DNA from 4 places in the Oleidesulfovibrio alaskensis DSM 16109 genome. Region 1 is predicted to be linked to each of the others. Evidence: predicted binding sites of a transcription regulator. Region 1 holds the regulator's gene; each other region holds the start of a gene.
What was found. The regulator sigma-54, encoded in region 1, starts transcription at its own class of promoters, with help from an activator protein. The targets are predictions, from matches to a motif close to CTGGCACGGNNNNTGCTT.
Positions count from the first base shown of each region.

Region 2: a site for sigma-54 is predicted at 2,486-2,503, ahead of H586_RS0107125 (GDP-L-fucose synthase family protein). Genes of this name have one in related genera too.
Region 3: a site for sigma-54 is predicted at 2,364-2,381, ahead of H586_RS0101550 (ammonium transporter). Genes of this name have one in related genera too.
Region 4: a site for sigma-54 is predicted at 1,420-1,437, ahead of H586_RS19820 (THxN family PEP-CTERM protein). Genes of this name have one in related genera too.

Region 1 covers NZ_AXWQ01000015.1:96,550-100,240, reverse strand. Annotated here, with positions in the region: gene H586_RS0110395 (LptA/OstA family protein) at 1-329, shown strand, start outside; gene lptB (LPS export ABC transporter ATP-binding protein) at 330-1,052, shown strand; gene rpoN (RNA polymerase factor sigma-54) at 1,245-2,669, shown strand; gene hpf (ribosome hibernation-promoting factor, HPF/YfiA family) at 2,720-3,262, shown strand; gene H586_RS0110375 (PTS sugar transporter subunit IIA) at 3,266-3,691, shown strand, end outside.
Region 2 covers NZ_AXWQ01000007.1:83,094-86,784, forward strand. Annotated here, with positions in the region: gene H586_RS18510 (cytidylyltransferase domain-containing protein) at 1-855, opposite strand, end outside; gene H586_RS19970 (GNAT family N-acetyltransferase) at 842-1,333, opposite strand; gene H586_RS0107115 (N-acetylneuraminate synthase family protein) at 1,326-2,192, opposite strand; gene H586_RS0107125 (GDP-L-fucose synthase family protein) at 2,588-3,628, shown strand; gene H586_RS0107130 (glycosyltransferase family 2 protein) at 3,675-3,691, shown strand, end outside.
Region 3 covers NZ_AXWQ01000004.1:288,391-292,081, reverse strand. Annotated here, with positions in the region: gene H586_RS0101570 (Tex family protein) at 1-374, opposite strand, end outside; gene H586_RS0101565 (hypothetical protein) at 541-780, shown strand; gene H586_RS0101560 (hypothetical protein) at 878-1,339, opposite strand; gene tpx (thiol peroxidase) at 1,607-2,122, opposite strand; gene H586_RS0101550 (ammonium transporter) at 2,438-3,643, shown strand; gene H586_RS0101545 (P-II family nitrogen regulator) at 3,659-3,691, shown strand, end outside.
Region 4 covers NZ_AXWQ01000004.1:475,626-479,316, reverse strand. Annotated here, with positions in the region: gene H586_RS0102505 (DUF401 family protein) at 1-270, opposite strand, end outside; gene greA (transcription elongation factor GreA) at 602-1,093, shown strand; gene H586_RS19820 (THxN family PEP-CTERM protein) at 1,491-2,279, shown strand; gene H586_RS19815 (THxN family PEP-CTERM protein) at 2,553-3,344, shown strand.

The sequences.
Region 1 (3,691 bases):
TCTATCTGGACAAGAACGCCAGTGCCGCCGCGAAGCAAAACGACGCCGAAGGCCCTGCCATTGACGCCGGCCAGATCAACAGGCTGGTGGCCGAAGGTAACGTACGCATGAAGCAGCTGACGAAATCGGGAGAATGCCGCAAGGCCACCTACAAGGTTTCGGAAGGACTGCTTGTGATGGAAGGAGACCCCGTACTTCGCGACGAGGGCAACAGTATCGGCGGGCAGGAAATCAGGTTTTATGTGAACGAGAACAGAAGTGAAGTGTTGGGCGCGCCTGGTAAGCCCGTCAATGCGGTTTTTTCCGCCCCCAAAAGGATGAAGAAGTAAATGGCGGTCATTCAGGCTACAGGGTTGCGCAAGCAATACGGTTCGCGCGAAGTGGTCTGCGGCGTTTCCCTGAATGTGAAACAGGGGGAAATTGTCGGCCTGCTGGGCCCCAACGGCGCGGGCAAGACCACGACCTTTTATATGCTCATAGGCATTGTAAAGCCCAATGCCGGCGAGGTGCAGCTGGATGACCTGAGCATATCCGACTGGCCGCTGCATGAACGCGCCCGTATCGGTTTGAGCTATCTGCCTCAGGAAAGTTCTGTTTTTAAAAAACTCACTGTCACTCAGAATCTGCAGATGATTCTGGAACATGTGGGGTTGAGCAAAAAAGCTCAGCAGGCAAGAGCGCAGGAACTGCTTGAAGAGTTCGGCATCACCCACATCGCCGATTCATACGCCATGCACCTGTCCGGCGGTGAACGGCGGCGGCTGGAAATCGCCCGGGCCCTCATCCGCGCCCCGAAGTTCATCCTGCTTGATGAACCGTTTGCCGGCATTGATCCTCTGGCCGTGGATGATATTCAGGAAATCATCAAAAAACTGCGCGACAAAGGTATCGGGGTGTTGATCTCTGATCATAATGTACGTGAAACATTGAATATCTGCGACAGGGCTTATCTCGTTTACGAAGGAAGGGTCATTCTGGAAGGCACTCCGGAAGCCATTGTGGCCGATCCCAAGGCCCGCAGTGTCTATCTGGGAGAGGGCTTCTGCCTGTAAGTCCCCCGGCTCCGGTTGCATCACACAGATATATGTGGCAGAAAAGAGTCATGGAATGCATTTTGGAATGATTTTTGGATAACAGCACGGAATATACGTTTCCGCTGTCTCCGGCATCAGGGATTTGATATTCCCTGAGCAATAAAAACAAAATATATTCAGCTTTTATAATCTTAAGGATTCGGTTGAACAATGGCTTTAGAGTTACGACAGCAGCTTAAACTCGCTCAGCAGCTTGTGATGACGCCCCAGCTTCAGCAGGCGATCAAACTGTTGCAGCTTTCACGCGTCGAGCTCGTTGAAACCGTTCAGCAGGAACTGCTGGAAAACCCGTTTCTTGAAGAAACACAGGAAGAGCGCCCAGTCTCTCAGGCTGAAGAGAGAGCCCCGAGAGCAGAAGAAGCCGACCCTTTCCGTCAGGAATTGGTAAAGAATGCCGACTGGGAAAACTATCTTGGCGATTTTGCCAGTACCGGCAAACAGGCAGGCGGACGCGACGCGGAAGTGCCGGAAGAGATGACCGCCTTTGAGGCTCGTTTTTCATCCAGCCCCACGCTGGAAGGGCATCTCAGCTGGCAGCTGCGCTTGTCTTCCGCCACGGAAAAACAGCTGGACATAGCAGAGGTCATAATCGGCAACCTTTCGCCTGCGGGCTATCTGCAGGCGACGGTGGAAAACGTGGCGGAAATGGCCGGTGCCGGTACGGCAGAGGTGGAAGAAACGCTGCACCTGCTGCAGCGGCTTGATCCCGTGGGCATAGCGGCGCGTACTCCGCAGGAATGCCTTCTGGTTCAGGTCGAAGTGCTTGGATACGACCGCGACCCTGTGCTTGTCGAGCTGATCCGCGATCATCTGGAAGACCTGGAAAAACGACGGTACAAGCCTCTTCTCAGAAAATATCGTCTGGGAATGGACGACCTTAAAGAATATCTTGACCTTATCCAGACTCTTGACCCCATGCCGGGCTCCCGTTTCGGTAACGAACAGCCCGCGTATGTCAGCCCCGATGTCTACGTGTATAAAAGCGAGGATGATTTTATCATCCTGCTGAACGAAGACGGCCTGCCACATCTCCAGCTGAGTGAATTTTATAAAGAAGGCGTCAAGGGCTCCACTGATAAAGAAAAGGACTACGTGCAGGAAAAAATGCGCTCCGCCTCGTGGCTTATAAAAAGCCTTTATCAACGGCAGCGAACCCTGTACAAAGTAGTTGAGAGCATTATTAAATATCAGAGGGGTTTTTTCGAGGAAGGCGTATCCCGGCTTCGCCCGCTTATTCTCAAGGATATAGCGGACGATATAGGAATGCACGAATCAACCGTCAGCCGTATTACAACAAATAAGTATGTGGCTACCCCCCATGGTATTGTGGAGCTTAAGTATTTCTTTAACAGTGCACTGGCGTTAAATGACGGAACAGAGGTAGGTTCTGAAAGTGTGAAAGCGCTGATAAAGAACCTGATTTCTGAAGAAAATCCTAAAGAACCGCTCAGTGACGAAAAGATCGGAGAAATTCTTAAAGAAAAGTTGCAAGTCAATATTGCTCGAAGAACCGTGGCGAAGTATCGTACAGCTATGGGAATCCCTTCTTCTTCGAAACGAAAAGCTGTATTTTAGGCCAAAGGATTTCCGGCAGAAATGCCTGAACTGAATCTCTGGAGGTTTTTATGAACATCGCTTTCACTTTCAAGAACTTCGAGCCTTCCGATCACTTGAAAAAGTATGCCAACCGCCGTTTTGAAAAGCTCGGACGCTTTTTGAATAAGTCAGAAAACCTTGAGTTACAGGTTCTGTTGAGCGTTGATAAATTCCGGCACAAGGCGGAAGTACAATGCACGGGCGAGGGGTTGAATCTCTCTGCAGTGGAGCAGAGCGAGGATATGTATGCCACTATTGATCTTGTGCTGGATAAGCTGGAAGCACAGGTCAAGAAACACGCAGAAAAGACTAAGGATCGGCGCCGTTCCAGCAGTGATGACAGCGTGCGTATGGATGTGTTCAATTACAAAGACAATGACGGCGTGCGCGAGCGCACCATCATTGAAACTGATGAGATTGATCCCAAACCCATGCATATTGATGAAGCAGCCATGCAGCTTGAGGCGCTGGATTACGAGTTTCTCGTTTTCAAAAACGCGCAGAACAACCGCGTGAATGTCATCTACCGTCGCAAGGACGGAGACTTCGGGCTGATCGATCCGGGATTCTAAAAAATGAAACTGGGTGAATACCTGGATAAAGACCTCATAATTCATGAGCTTTCCGCCAGCACCAAAACTGAGGTGCTGGCGGAACTTGTGAAACCGGTCATCCAAAAATATCCGGAACTGGATCAGAATACCGTGGTCCGCATTCTGCAGGACCGTGAAAATCTGGGAACAACCGGCATCGGTGACGGCATAGCCATACCGCACGGCAAGGTGGAGGGGCTTGACCACATCGTGCTGGTGGTCGGTCGCAGTTCTGAAGGGCTTGATTTTGAAGCGCTTGATTACAAGCTGTGTAACGTATTCTTTCTTGTTCTTGCTCCAGAACAGGTGGCCGGCATGCATCTGCGCATTCTCGCACAGATTTCGCGTCTGCTGAAAGACAAAGAATTCAGAGCTGAATTTGCTCAGGCAGATTCGGAAGATACCTTG
Region 2 (3,691 bases), on a different contig from region 1:
GGCACCGGATATGTGCCCGTACCCTGTCCGGCCATTACCGTGACATACAAAGGCGGCCCGCAGCGATTCGTGCAAGGTTGTCTTGGCTCCGGCACAGGCATTGACGGCGGCAAGCTGCGGGTGCCGCTGCAGGTGCCGCATGATGTCGTGCACGGTGAGACTGTCCGGCGTGCGCCCCATGGAAGCGCAGAGCCCCGTGAAAAATTCCATGTCTGCGGGGGTATCCACGGTAAGCCGTACCCCGCCTTTTTTCAGCAGGGGATCGCCGTCTATGTACCGTACGGCAAATTCTGCGGGCAGGCGGTACATCAGCGCGGTGACATGCTCTTTGTCGTGCGCCGTGGCTGAAGGATGATGCCACGCCCGCCGCAGCGCCTCTGCGCTAACCGCTTCAACGCCTTTATCGGCGTATTCCGCTCCCGGACGGTAGTTGACGATGTCGCAGCCGGTATGCTGCAGCTCGTACAGCATGCGGCGCAGCCCGCCGGCATTGATGACCGGACAGTCCGCCGTGACGCGGATGACGTTTTCAGCAGGCATGGAGTCCAGCGCGGTCACAAACCGGCCCAGAACATCGTCTTCCTGCCCCCGCACGAGGTGTACCGCAGGCCAGTGTCTGCGTATGTGCGCGGCCAGCGGATCATCCTGCGGCCGGTTCGATGTGGCCAGCACCACACCGTCCAGCACGGCCTGTTCCGTCGGGCGCCTGCCGCGCAGCAGCGCCGTGAGGTGACAGAGTACATAATCCACCAGCGGACGACCGCACAGAGGCAGCAGCATTTTGCCCTTCAGCCGCGCAGAACCCATGCGGGCCTGAACCACGGCTATGGTCCGGCCTGTCTCAGCGTTTGCCAAGGGCTGCCTCCTGCCGCAGGTCTGCATACATGATGATTTCCCCCGTATCGGGTGTTTCTTCCAGCGTTGCCCAGCCCAGCCGCCGGTAAAAAGGTGCAGCGGTCTCCGTGACAAGGTAGAGGCGGGAATAGCCCAGCCGTGCGGCGTTGCGTTGTGCGGCGCAGACCAGCGCGGTGCCTGCGCCCCTGCCTCTGCAGGCAGGATGCACATACAGGCTGGCCAGCCACGGGGTGAGTTCCGGCCGCGCGGGGCAGTCGCCGGTGCGCAGCACCACACAGCCTGCCGGTGTGCCTGCGGCAAACGCCAGCAGCATCATGGGCAGCGTTGTTCTGCCCGCGTACCGGGCTGTTCTGCCGCGGGCTTCTTCCAGCGTCACACCGGGGGCGGCCCCCCATTGTTCATAAATCCATTGCAGGGCCAGAGGGCCGAAGGCCGGCTCGTCCGCCAGCAGACGGACGGCAAACGGGCTGTCATGCATGTTCCGCCTCCAGACCGGCGCGCACTGCGCGCAGCGGACGCAGACCGTCCTGCGGGTCGGCGCGCCAGTTGCGCTCCTGCTCCTCGCATGGCGCAGGCTCTTTCACACCGTTGCCGTCGGCGCTGAAAGCCTGCCGTATCTGGCTGATGACCGGTGCTATCTGATGGGGCAGCCAGCAGTGGCCGCTGGCGTATTCCGCACCGTCGCCGTCAAGATCAAGATGAAATTCCACAACCTGAGCACCCCAGCGGTGCACGGCGCGGTGAATGACACCGGCATGCACGGTATGGTCGGACCAGCCTGCGGCGCAGCCGAACTGCCTGCGCAGGGTCTCCACCGCCGCAAGATTGCATTGTTCCGGCGGGGCGGGATAGCCGGACGTGCAGTGCAGCAGCGTCATATCACGGCAGCCGGCGGTGCGCAGCACGTCCGCGGCATGGGCCACTTCCTGCAGAGCTGCCATGCCGGTGGAAAGCACAACGGGCTTGCCCGTGCCGGCACAGGCGTGCAGCAGGGCATCCCAGAGCAGTTCGTAGGATGCAATTTTATAAAAATCGACATGAGGTTGCAGTGCATGCACCGCCTGAAGCGAAAAAGGGGTGGCGCTGAATGCCACACCGTGTCTGCGGCAGGACTGCGCCAGCACGGGCAGGTAGTCTTCAGGCAGTTCCCATGCTCTGCGTCCGGTTACCTGCGGCATGGCGGCAAAGACTTCCGGCGCAAACAGATCGTCCAGCCGGAAGAGCTGGAATTTGACCGCATCGCATCCGCAGCCTGCGGCTGTTTCGATAAATGCCAGACAACGGTCCAGATCGCGGTTGTGGTTACTGGAAACTTCTGCAATGAAATACGGCTGCATGTGGTATCTCCGGCTTTGCGGCTGTTGCGCCATACCGTCACCGTGCTGACGGGGGCGTGTGTTTGTGCACGCCGGTGCGGTGCGGCGGCGCGCCGTGCGCGGTGCAGATTCTCTTACCGTGTCTTGGCAAAAAGCAACAGGGGGCATGGCGTCTGTGTACCGCCTGCTTTTGCATCTTGCATGGAACACGCCGTGGTTTATTGTTTTTTGCTGCGTACTGATGCAGGGTTGCGGGGGCTGCGGTATCAGGATGCTGCGGCGGACACACCGGAAGCGGTTTGCCGTGTTTGCTGCTGGACCGGTTTTTGCTTGCCACAGGGGTGCGGCCGACGCAGCCGCGGCGCCGGGTGTGCGGACGTCATTTTTTTGGGCTTTTGTATATGTAAGGGTATGTCATGACCATTGATACGGATGCTTCGATTTTTGTAGCCGGCCACCGGGGACTTGTGGGCAGCGCCATTGTCCGCTGTCTGCAGGGGCACGGTGCACGCAATCTGCTGCTGAAGACTCATGCCGAGCTGGACCTGACCGACCAGCATGCCGTTGCCGGTTTTTTTGCACGTCACCGGCCTCAGGTGGTGTTTCTGGCGGCGGCCAGAGTGGGCGGCATTCTGGCAAACGATACATATCCTGCTGACTTTATACACATCAATCTGGCAATTCAGAACAATGTGCTGCATCAGGCGTATGTGCACGGGGCGCGCAGGCTGCTTTTTCTGGGCAGTTCGTGCATTTACCCGCGGCTTGCTCCGCAGCCGCTGCGCGAAGAAAGCCTGATGACCGGACCGCTGGAGCAGACCAATTCCGCCTATGCCGTGGCCAAAATAGCGGGCATTGAAATGTGCCGCGCCTATAACCGGCAATATGGTACGTCATTTGTGCCTGTCATGCCGACAAACCTTTACGGGCCGGGCGATTCCTTCAGTCTTGAGTCGTCGCATGTGCTGCCTGCGCTGCTGCGCAAATGCCATCTGGCGCGGATGGTCATGCAGGGCGATATGCAGGCCGTGGAACGGGATGAGCAGGTGTTCGGTCCGCTGCCCGCCGACGTGCGGACGCATCTGGGGCTGGACGCTGCGGGGACTGCGCCGCGCATCGCCGTGTGGGGATCGGGCAATGCGCTTCGTGAGTTTCTGCATGTGGATGATCTGGCGGCGGCGTGCGTGCATCTGGTGTTCCGCACGCAGGAAACGGACCTTGTGAACATAGGTACGGGCGAAGACCTTACCATCCGCGAACTGGCGGAACTTGTCCGCAGTGTGGTGGGTGTGGATGCGCCGCTGGTTTTTGATGCTGCAAAACCCGACGGCACACCGCGCAAGGTGCTTGACGTCTCGCGGATGCATTCGCTGGGCTGGCGGCCTTCCATCGGGCTGCGTCAGGGCATTGCACAGGTGTACCGCTGGTATCTTGACCGGCTGGAAAGCGCGGCATGAGGCATGCCGCAGACGGGCTGCCGTGCAGGCCGCAACGGAGAATCCGATGACACAGGAATACGG
Region 3 (3,691 bases), on a different contig from region 1:
GCCAGCGGTTCCAGTCCGCGTTCCCGCGCCATCTGTGCACGGGTGCGGCGTTTGGGCTTGTACGGCAGGTATACGTCTTCCAGCGCGGTCATGGTGGCGGCCTGCATAACCGCACCGTGCAGTTCGGCAGTCAGCAGGTCGCGTTCCTGCAACGAGGCAATGACCGCTTCGCGACGTTTGTCCAGAGCGCGCAGTCTGGTCATGCCGTCGCGTATGGCGGTGATGACGGTTTCATCCAGCCCGCCGGTGGCTTCCTTGCGGTAACGGCTGATGAAGGGCACTGTGGCTCCTTCGTCCAGCAGGGCTGCGGCTGCGGTGATGCCGGAGCGCGGAACGCCGAGTTCCGCGGAGAGGATTTGTATATGCTGCGACATGAATTTCTCTGTGGTTACGGGTTGTATCTGGGTGCTGGACATGGCGCCGCTGATGTCTATTATGTAAGTGTGTGTTTACTGTTTTTCGGGCAGAACCGCCGTGCAGGTCCGGATCCGGTCTGATTGTGCGCGGTGTCTGCAGTCCATGTCCAAGGAGGTGCTTACCATGTCGACGCAAAGCGCAACGACCCTGCCGCTGCTCCTTATAGAGGGGGAGCTTGCCCGGCTGGCCGGTGACACGCAACTGCGGTATGAAGAAAACGGCGGAGCCAAGGACATCTTTGTAAACGATGAATGGTCAGCCAGAGCCAGTCTGTTTCCCGGAATGGACTGGGAACTGGAGTGCGGGGGCTGTACATACGGTGTAATTGCCGAGGAAGCCGGCCTGCGGGTTGAAAAAAGATAACCGTGCCGGCAGCGCGGCTGCGTGACTGAACTGTACGGGCCGCCGCAGCCACGGCGGCCCTTGCCTGCTGTGTACGCCGGAATCCGTGTTGCTGTTACTAGCGTGCAGATGCCTCTTGTGTTGTCTGCTGTCTTTGTTCCAGCCTGCTGCGGAAATAAACCCCCAGCATGTTGCCCACCGCGTCAGAGGCGGATGACTGCATGCCCAGCGCGTGCAGGTCTTCCGCTATCTGCTTTTCCATTTTTTCCGATTCCATAAACATCAGATAGACAAGGCACAGGGTGGCCTCATTGTCTTTTTTGCCGTCACACAGCATCTGGAGCTGTTTTTCTTCAACTGTTTCCAGCAGGCGGTCTGCAAACATGGCGGCCCATTTTTCATAAATAGTGTCGGGAATGGTGGGCACCAGCCCCGATACCTGCCGTGCCGCACGCTGATCCACTGCGGGCAGGGTTACGCTCATGAATTCTTCCAGCGCTTCCTGACGGCTGCTGTGGTCGCGGTCAAGACGGCTGAGCACCGTGGTAATGATATGCGTTCGTATATGTTCCGTGGTCACGGGCGGCTCCTTTGGGCTGACTATGTGCAGTCCGCAACCTAGCGCAGGAGAGGGCGGCGGGCAAGTGTGACAGAAGGACGCGCTGCGCGGCCGTGCTGCGGGCGGCGGCGTTTTTTCAGTCAGAGGGGCCGGATGCTGTTTTCATGCGGCTGCAGGGCGAGATGCTTGCGGGGCATACCGTGGTGGCATGGGTTCTGAGGCGACAAATGTCAGGTGTGGACGTATTGAAAAAAAAGGGCGGCCTGCAGGCCGCCCTTCATGGTCCGGTTACAATGCCGCTTTGGCGGCTGCAATGGCAGCTTCGTAGTCGGGTTCCGAAGTGACTTCAGGCACTATCTGCTGATAGGTGATGACGCCATCGCGGTTGACGACGAAAACTGCTCTTGCCAGCAGGCGCAGTTCTTTTATGACCACGCCGTATGCATTACCGAAAGCAAGATCTTTGTGGTCGGAAAGCGTTTCCACGGCATCAATGCCGGCGGCGCCGCACCAGCGGGCCTGCGCAAAGGGCAGGTCGGCGCTCACCGTCAGCACCTTCACGTCATCGCCGAGGTTGGCTGCCTCCTGATTGAACCTGCGGGTTTCCACATCGCATACGGGGGTGTCGAGCGAAGGCACCGAACTGAGGATAAGTACCTTTCCTTTATAGTATGCCAGTGTGCGGGGCGAAAGATCATTGGCAAGCACTGTAAAGTCGGGGGCTTTGCCGCCTTTTTCCACAGGGGTTCCCTGCAGGGTGAGGCCGTTGCCTTTAAACGTGATGATTCCGGTACGTTCGTTCATAGTGGATCTCCTTTGGAGAGAGGTCTTGAATTATTAGGAACTACTCTCATAACACACGAGTGCTGCTATGGGAATGGGCGCAGACAAAAAACTTACCTCGGTAAGTATCTTTTGTTGTTTTAACAAAATTGTGTTTATTGATTTGTAAAAAATAACAAATATGTATAAAATATGTGCTTTTGCCATGCCGCGCGGATGAGCTGGCTTTCGTAACCTGCAATGATTGCGAAAAAAACTTCTTCTGGCCTGCTGCTTGCTTTCTTCCGGCTAACGGCAGGGGATTGCAATTTTTTGTTTTTACTTCAGGAGGAGTCTATGAACGCGGCAGATACCGCTTTCATTCTTGTCTGTTCGGCTCTGGTGATGTTTATGACACCGGGGCTGGCGTTGTTTTACGGGGGGCTTGTCAGATCGCGCAATGTGCTCAGCACCACCATGCACAGCGTGGCGTTGCTCGGCATTGCCTCGCTTGTCTGGTGGGCAGTGGGGTATTCTCTGGCGTTCGGCAGTGACCACGGGGGCATTATCGGCGGGCTGGAGTATCTTTTTCTGCATAACGTAGGCACGGAACCGGGTCCTGTCGATAATCTGCCGCATCTGCTGTTCATGGTTTTTCAGTGCATGTTTGCCGTTATCACACCGGCGCTGATTTCGGGTGCCTATGCCGAGCGTATCCGTTTCGGGGCGATGGTGCTGTTTTCTGTTTTATGGCTTGTGCTGGTGTATGCGCCCATGGCGCACTGGGTTTGGGGCGGCGGATGGATGGCCCGGCTGGGTGCGCTTGATTTTGCCGGGGGGGCCGTGGTGCATATGAGCTCTGCCGCTGCTGCGCTGGCGGCTGCCAATGTGCTGGGACTGCGCCGCGGATATGGGCGCGAGGCATTTATTCCGCACAATCTGCCCATGACAGTACTGGGAGCAGGTATTCTGTGGTTCGGCTGGTTCGGTTTTAACGCCGGAAGCGCGCTGGCGGCCAACGGCGCGGCAGCCAATGCATTTGTAACCACACATCTTGCCGCGGCTGCGGCTCTGGTGGGCTGGCTTGCCGTGGAAAAACTGCATGGCGGCAGAGCAACCACTCTTGGTGCGGCTTCGGGAGCCGTGGCGGGACTGGTTGCCATTACTCCCGCGGCAGGGTTTGTCACACCGGCTTCAGCGGTGTTCATCGGGCTGGCCGGCGGAGTGCTGTGCTACGGCGGTGTGTTTCTCAAGCACAAGCTGCGTTATGATGACGCTCTTGATGTGGTGGGGATTCATGGTATTGGGGGCACGTGGGGCGCGCTGGCAACCGGAATTTTTGCCGATGCCGCCGTGGGCGGGGCAGACGGTCTGCTGCACGGCAACGCATATCAGCTCTGGGTGCAGTTTGTCTCGGTTGTGGCTACATGGCTGTTTTGCTATGTTGCCAGCTGGTTGCTTTTCAAGGCTGTCGATGCGGTCATGGGACTCAGGGTCTCCGGTGAAGCCGAGCTTGCCGGTCTTGATGTGAGTGAACACAACGAAACCGCCTACCAGATGTAAAGGCAGGGACTCAGTATGAAAAAAGTTGAAATCATCATCAGGCCCTTC
Region 4 (3,691 bases), on a different contig from region 1:
ACGCAGGGTCTGGCCTGATTTTTCCAGAACATCGCTGAGCAGCAGGATAAGCAGCACTATGGCCGCCAGCATGAGGGTCTGCGGGCTGGTCAGCCCCGTGAATACCGTGGGCAGCCACATATCAGGAGCCAGACCGAAAAACAGCCCTACGGCGGCACCGCCGCTGATAATGGAAAGTCCCAGATTCACCCTGAAGCGGATGGCGAGCAGCATGATGATGAAAGCGGCAGCCAGCTTGATAAGCGGCAATAACGAGTCCGGGCCGGTCACGGCGGTTTGCCTCATGTGTGGAAGGTCAGCGGCGCGGCTCCGGGCCGCTGCACGCAGGCGTGTTGCAAAAAGCGACGGTTACGGCTGTGACGTAACATGAATCATATGCCCTGAACAGCCATGAATTGCCTGCGCAAACAGGAAAAACGGTTTACTGTTAGAGGAAATATTTTGCGAACGGGGCTTGACCTCCGGTGAACTCTGTTCTACCCCTCAGGTTGCCAACACCTGTTTCGGACAGTGTCGAACAGCCTCGCGACCCATGGGCCGCGTGGCGTTTTTTCTTATTGTCGTTGGCAAAAAACTATCGAGAAATGTCAAGGAATCAAACATGAGCAGCATCCCGATTTCAGTTGAAGGCTTTGAACTGGTTAAACGAGATCTTGAAAGGCTGAAGCAGGAACGTCCCGCAGTGATTCAGGCCATCAAGGAAGCACGCGAAGAAGGCGACCTGAGCGAAAACGCAGGCTATGATGCCGCCCGTGAGCGTCAGGGCATGCTTGAAGCGCGTATCGGCAACATCGAATCCCGCATGGCCCGCTTCAATGTCATTGATATGAGAACGCTTGGCGGCGAGCGTGTGACCTATGGTGCCACCATAGAGCTGGAAGACCTCGAAACCGGTGAAATGCGGGTGTATACTCTGGTGGGTCCCGACGAGACTGACTATGTGAAAGGCAGCATCTCGGTTCTTTCTCCTGTTGCCAAAGCTGTTCTGGGCAAAGAGGAAGGCGACGAAGTTGTGGTGGACGCCCCGAGAGGAAAAATACATTACGAAATCGTTTCTGTAAGCTTCAACGGCCCTGTCATCACCCTCGAATAGTTTTACAGGCCAGTCTGGATGTGCTCCTGTCGGCGCCACCGGGCGGCCAGTACCTCCGGTGACACCAGACAGCCAAGACAAGCTCTGTAAGCCCCTGCCGTTTTTGCGGCGGGGGCTTTTTGTTTTTGCTGCGGGTACAGGCAGGGCAGTGTCAGGTATTTTTACTGGTGTAATTATAATCGACAGCTGTCTTTATCTTCTCAGTTTGTTATCAGTCTGTAATGTAAGGGCTATTTTATATTATAAGATGTGTCGTTTTTTTTTACATTTTTTTGTTCTTTGCCGATTCCAATGTTAACATGTTGTTTTAATTTTGTATTGTCGATTTGGAACCGCTATTGCTTCTGTTATATCGAAGGCTTGGTAGCGTTAGAGTACAGGGTAACAGGAGTGAATCATGAAAACTGTCTGTCGGATTGCAATGGTGCTTGTTGTGACGCTTATCTTTGTTTCGTCAGCATCGGCCGGGGTGGTAACTTCCTGGCAGTATTCTTATGATGCCGGTTTTGTGGACTGGACATGGGCACAGTCCGGAGACTCCGGCGGGGTGAAGGGACCGGTCAATCTGAACGGCGAGACCGGCTACCATACCCTCTGGTGGGGCTCCAGCCTGCTTCCCTTGTTTCAGTCCCGCATTGAACTCAACGCACCTGTTTCCGGTGTGGTGAACACAGGCGGTGCGCCTGCCGCAGCCATGACCATGACGCACTACAACAGATGGACAACAAGCGCGCTTGTCTCCGGCACGGTGAAAGCCGTACTTGAACTTCAGGCGCTGGAGCCTGTGGCGGGTGAGCCTGCAACGCTTTCCACCGAACTTGATTTCAGCTTTTATGAAAAGTCCATATTTGAAGGAATGAGCCGCGATGTGTTTATTTTGAACAATCCGCAGGTCACCTTTGAAGGTTTTGAGTATGACGGTGAGTGGTACACGCTGGACTTCGGCGGGAGCTTCGGCGTTATTCCGGAATATTACATTCAGCGGATCGGGCTGGATACGGGACTTACATATTATGGATGGGTTACCTCGGAATTTGACAGTACCGTGGTGGACACCAGCTTTTCAATTTCGCATGTGATGCCCCAGCCCGCGCATGCTCCGGAGCCCGCAACAATGGGGCTTATGGGACTGGGTATGCTGGCCATGGGCGGATACGCTCTGTGGCAGCGCCGCAAAAAAAGCTGAGTTGCTGCAAGTGCTGAATCTGCCAAGCGGTCCGCCTGCGGGCCGCTTTTTTTGTGCACAAAATCCGGAATGAGTGTCTGCTCCTGTCGGGGGTGATGTCGGTAGTTATAACTGGTGTCGGATTTATTTACAGTTAAAATACAGTCAATCATGGGTAGGGTTTTGCCTAACATGTTAGATTAGATTGTGTTAGATTGCATGGAACGCTGTTTGCTTAACCAGTGTGCCTCTACCGAGGAAAGAACTCATTACTATTTGTGTAAGGAAGCTGTTATGCACACTCGTATTGTTACAATAACTGGTATTCTTGTTTTCAATCTTCTTTTTGCGGCCGTTGCTTCTGCTGCCGTGGTTACTTCGTGGGGCTACACCTACAACGCCGGTTTTACCGACTGGAAAATGTCCGACCGCTGGACCAGACCTTCTAAGTGGGGAAAAACCTGGATAGATGGCGAGAAGGCCTACAAGAATCTGTACTGGGGCGATAACTGGAACGGCTGGAGCGGAATCTCGCTGGACAGCGGAACCAGCGGTATTGTGCACACCAACGGTGATGCCGCGCATGCCATGTCCATGACGCACAGCAACTCGCCCACTTACGGCGGGTCGCTGGTATCCGGTACCGTCAAGGCCATGCTCGAACTGAGAGCTCTTGATCCGTACCATGGCTCAGAAATAGCGTTGTCCACGGCTCTGGAATTTGCATTTTATGAGACCCCCAATAACGGGCTGCTTACTGATGACGTGTTCATTCTGACCAACCCCGGGGTGACCACCGAAGGCTTCGAATACGGCGGAGAGTGGTACACGCTTGATTTCGGCAGCAGTTACGGTGTCATCCCCGAGTCCTACATCGAAGCTCTGGGGCTGGACACATCCATCACGTACTACGGCTGGCTGACTCCTGAAAATGCAGACACTACGGTGGACACCAGCTTTACCATCACGCATCGGCCGCAACCCACACCTGCGCCGGAGCCTGCAACGCTCGGGCTCATGGGGCTGGGGCTGGTGGCTCTTGGCGTGTATTCCCGTATGAAAAGAAATGTTGCGAAGCGTTCCTGATGAACCTGTCGCACCGCATACCGGCAGGCTCTGATGGCAGAGCCTGCCTTTTTTTATGCTGCTGCCATGTGCGCGAAACCATGGAGATACACCGGTACAATGCGGTGTGCGTTTGATGCCGTTTTTTCCGGAACAGCAGGCGTTATGTGTGGTGACAGGCGGGGGCAGTGCTGTAAGAAGCCCGTAAGGCCGGTGCAGGCTGTAACGCGCGTACTTTTTCCCGCAGGCGGTGCCGGGCTGTCACCGCCACTGCCTGACCAACAAGTCTCAGGTATTGCCCGGCTGTCAATTTGTGGTATAATGCATGCGAAGGTGTCGAAAAGTATTACAGTTTCCGATGGGTTTTC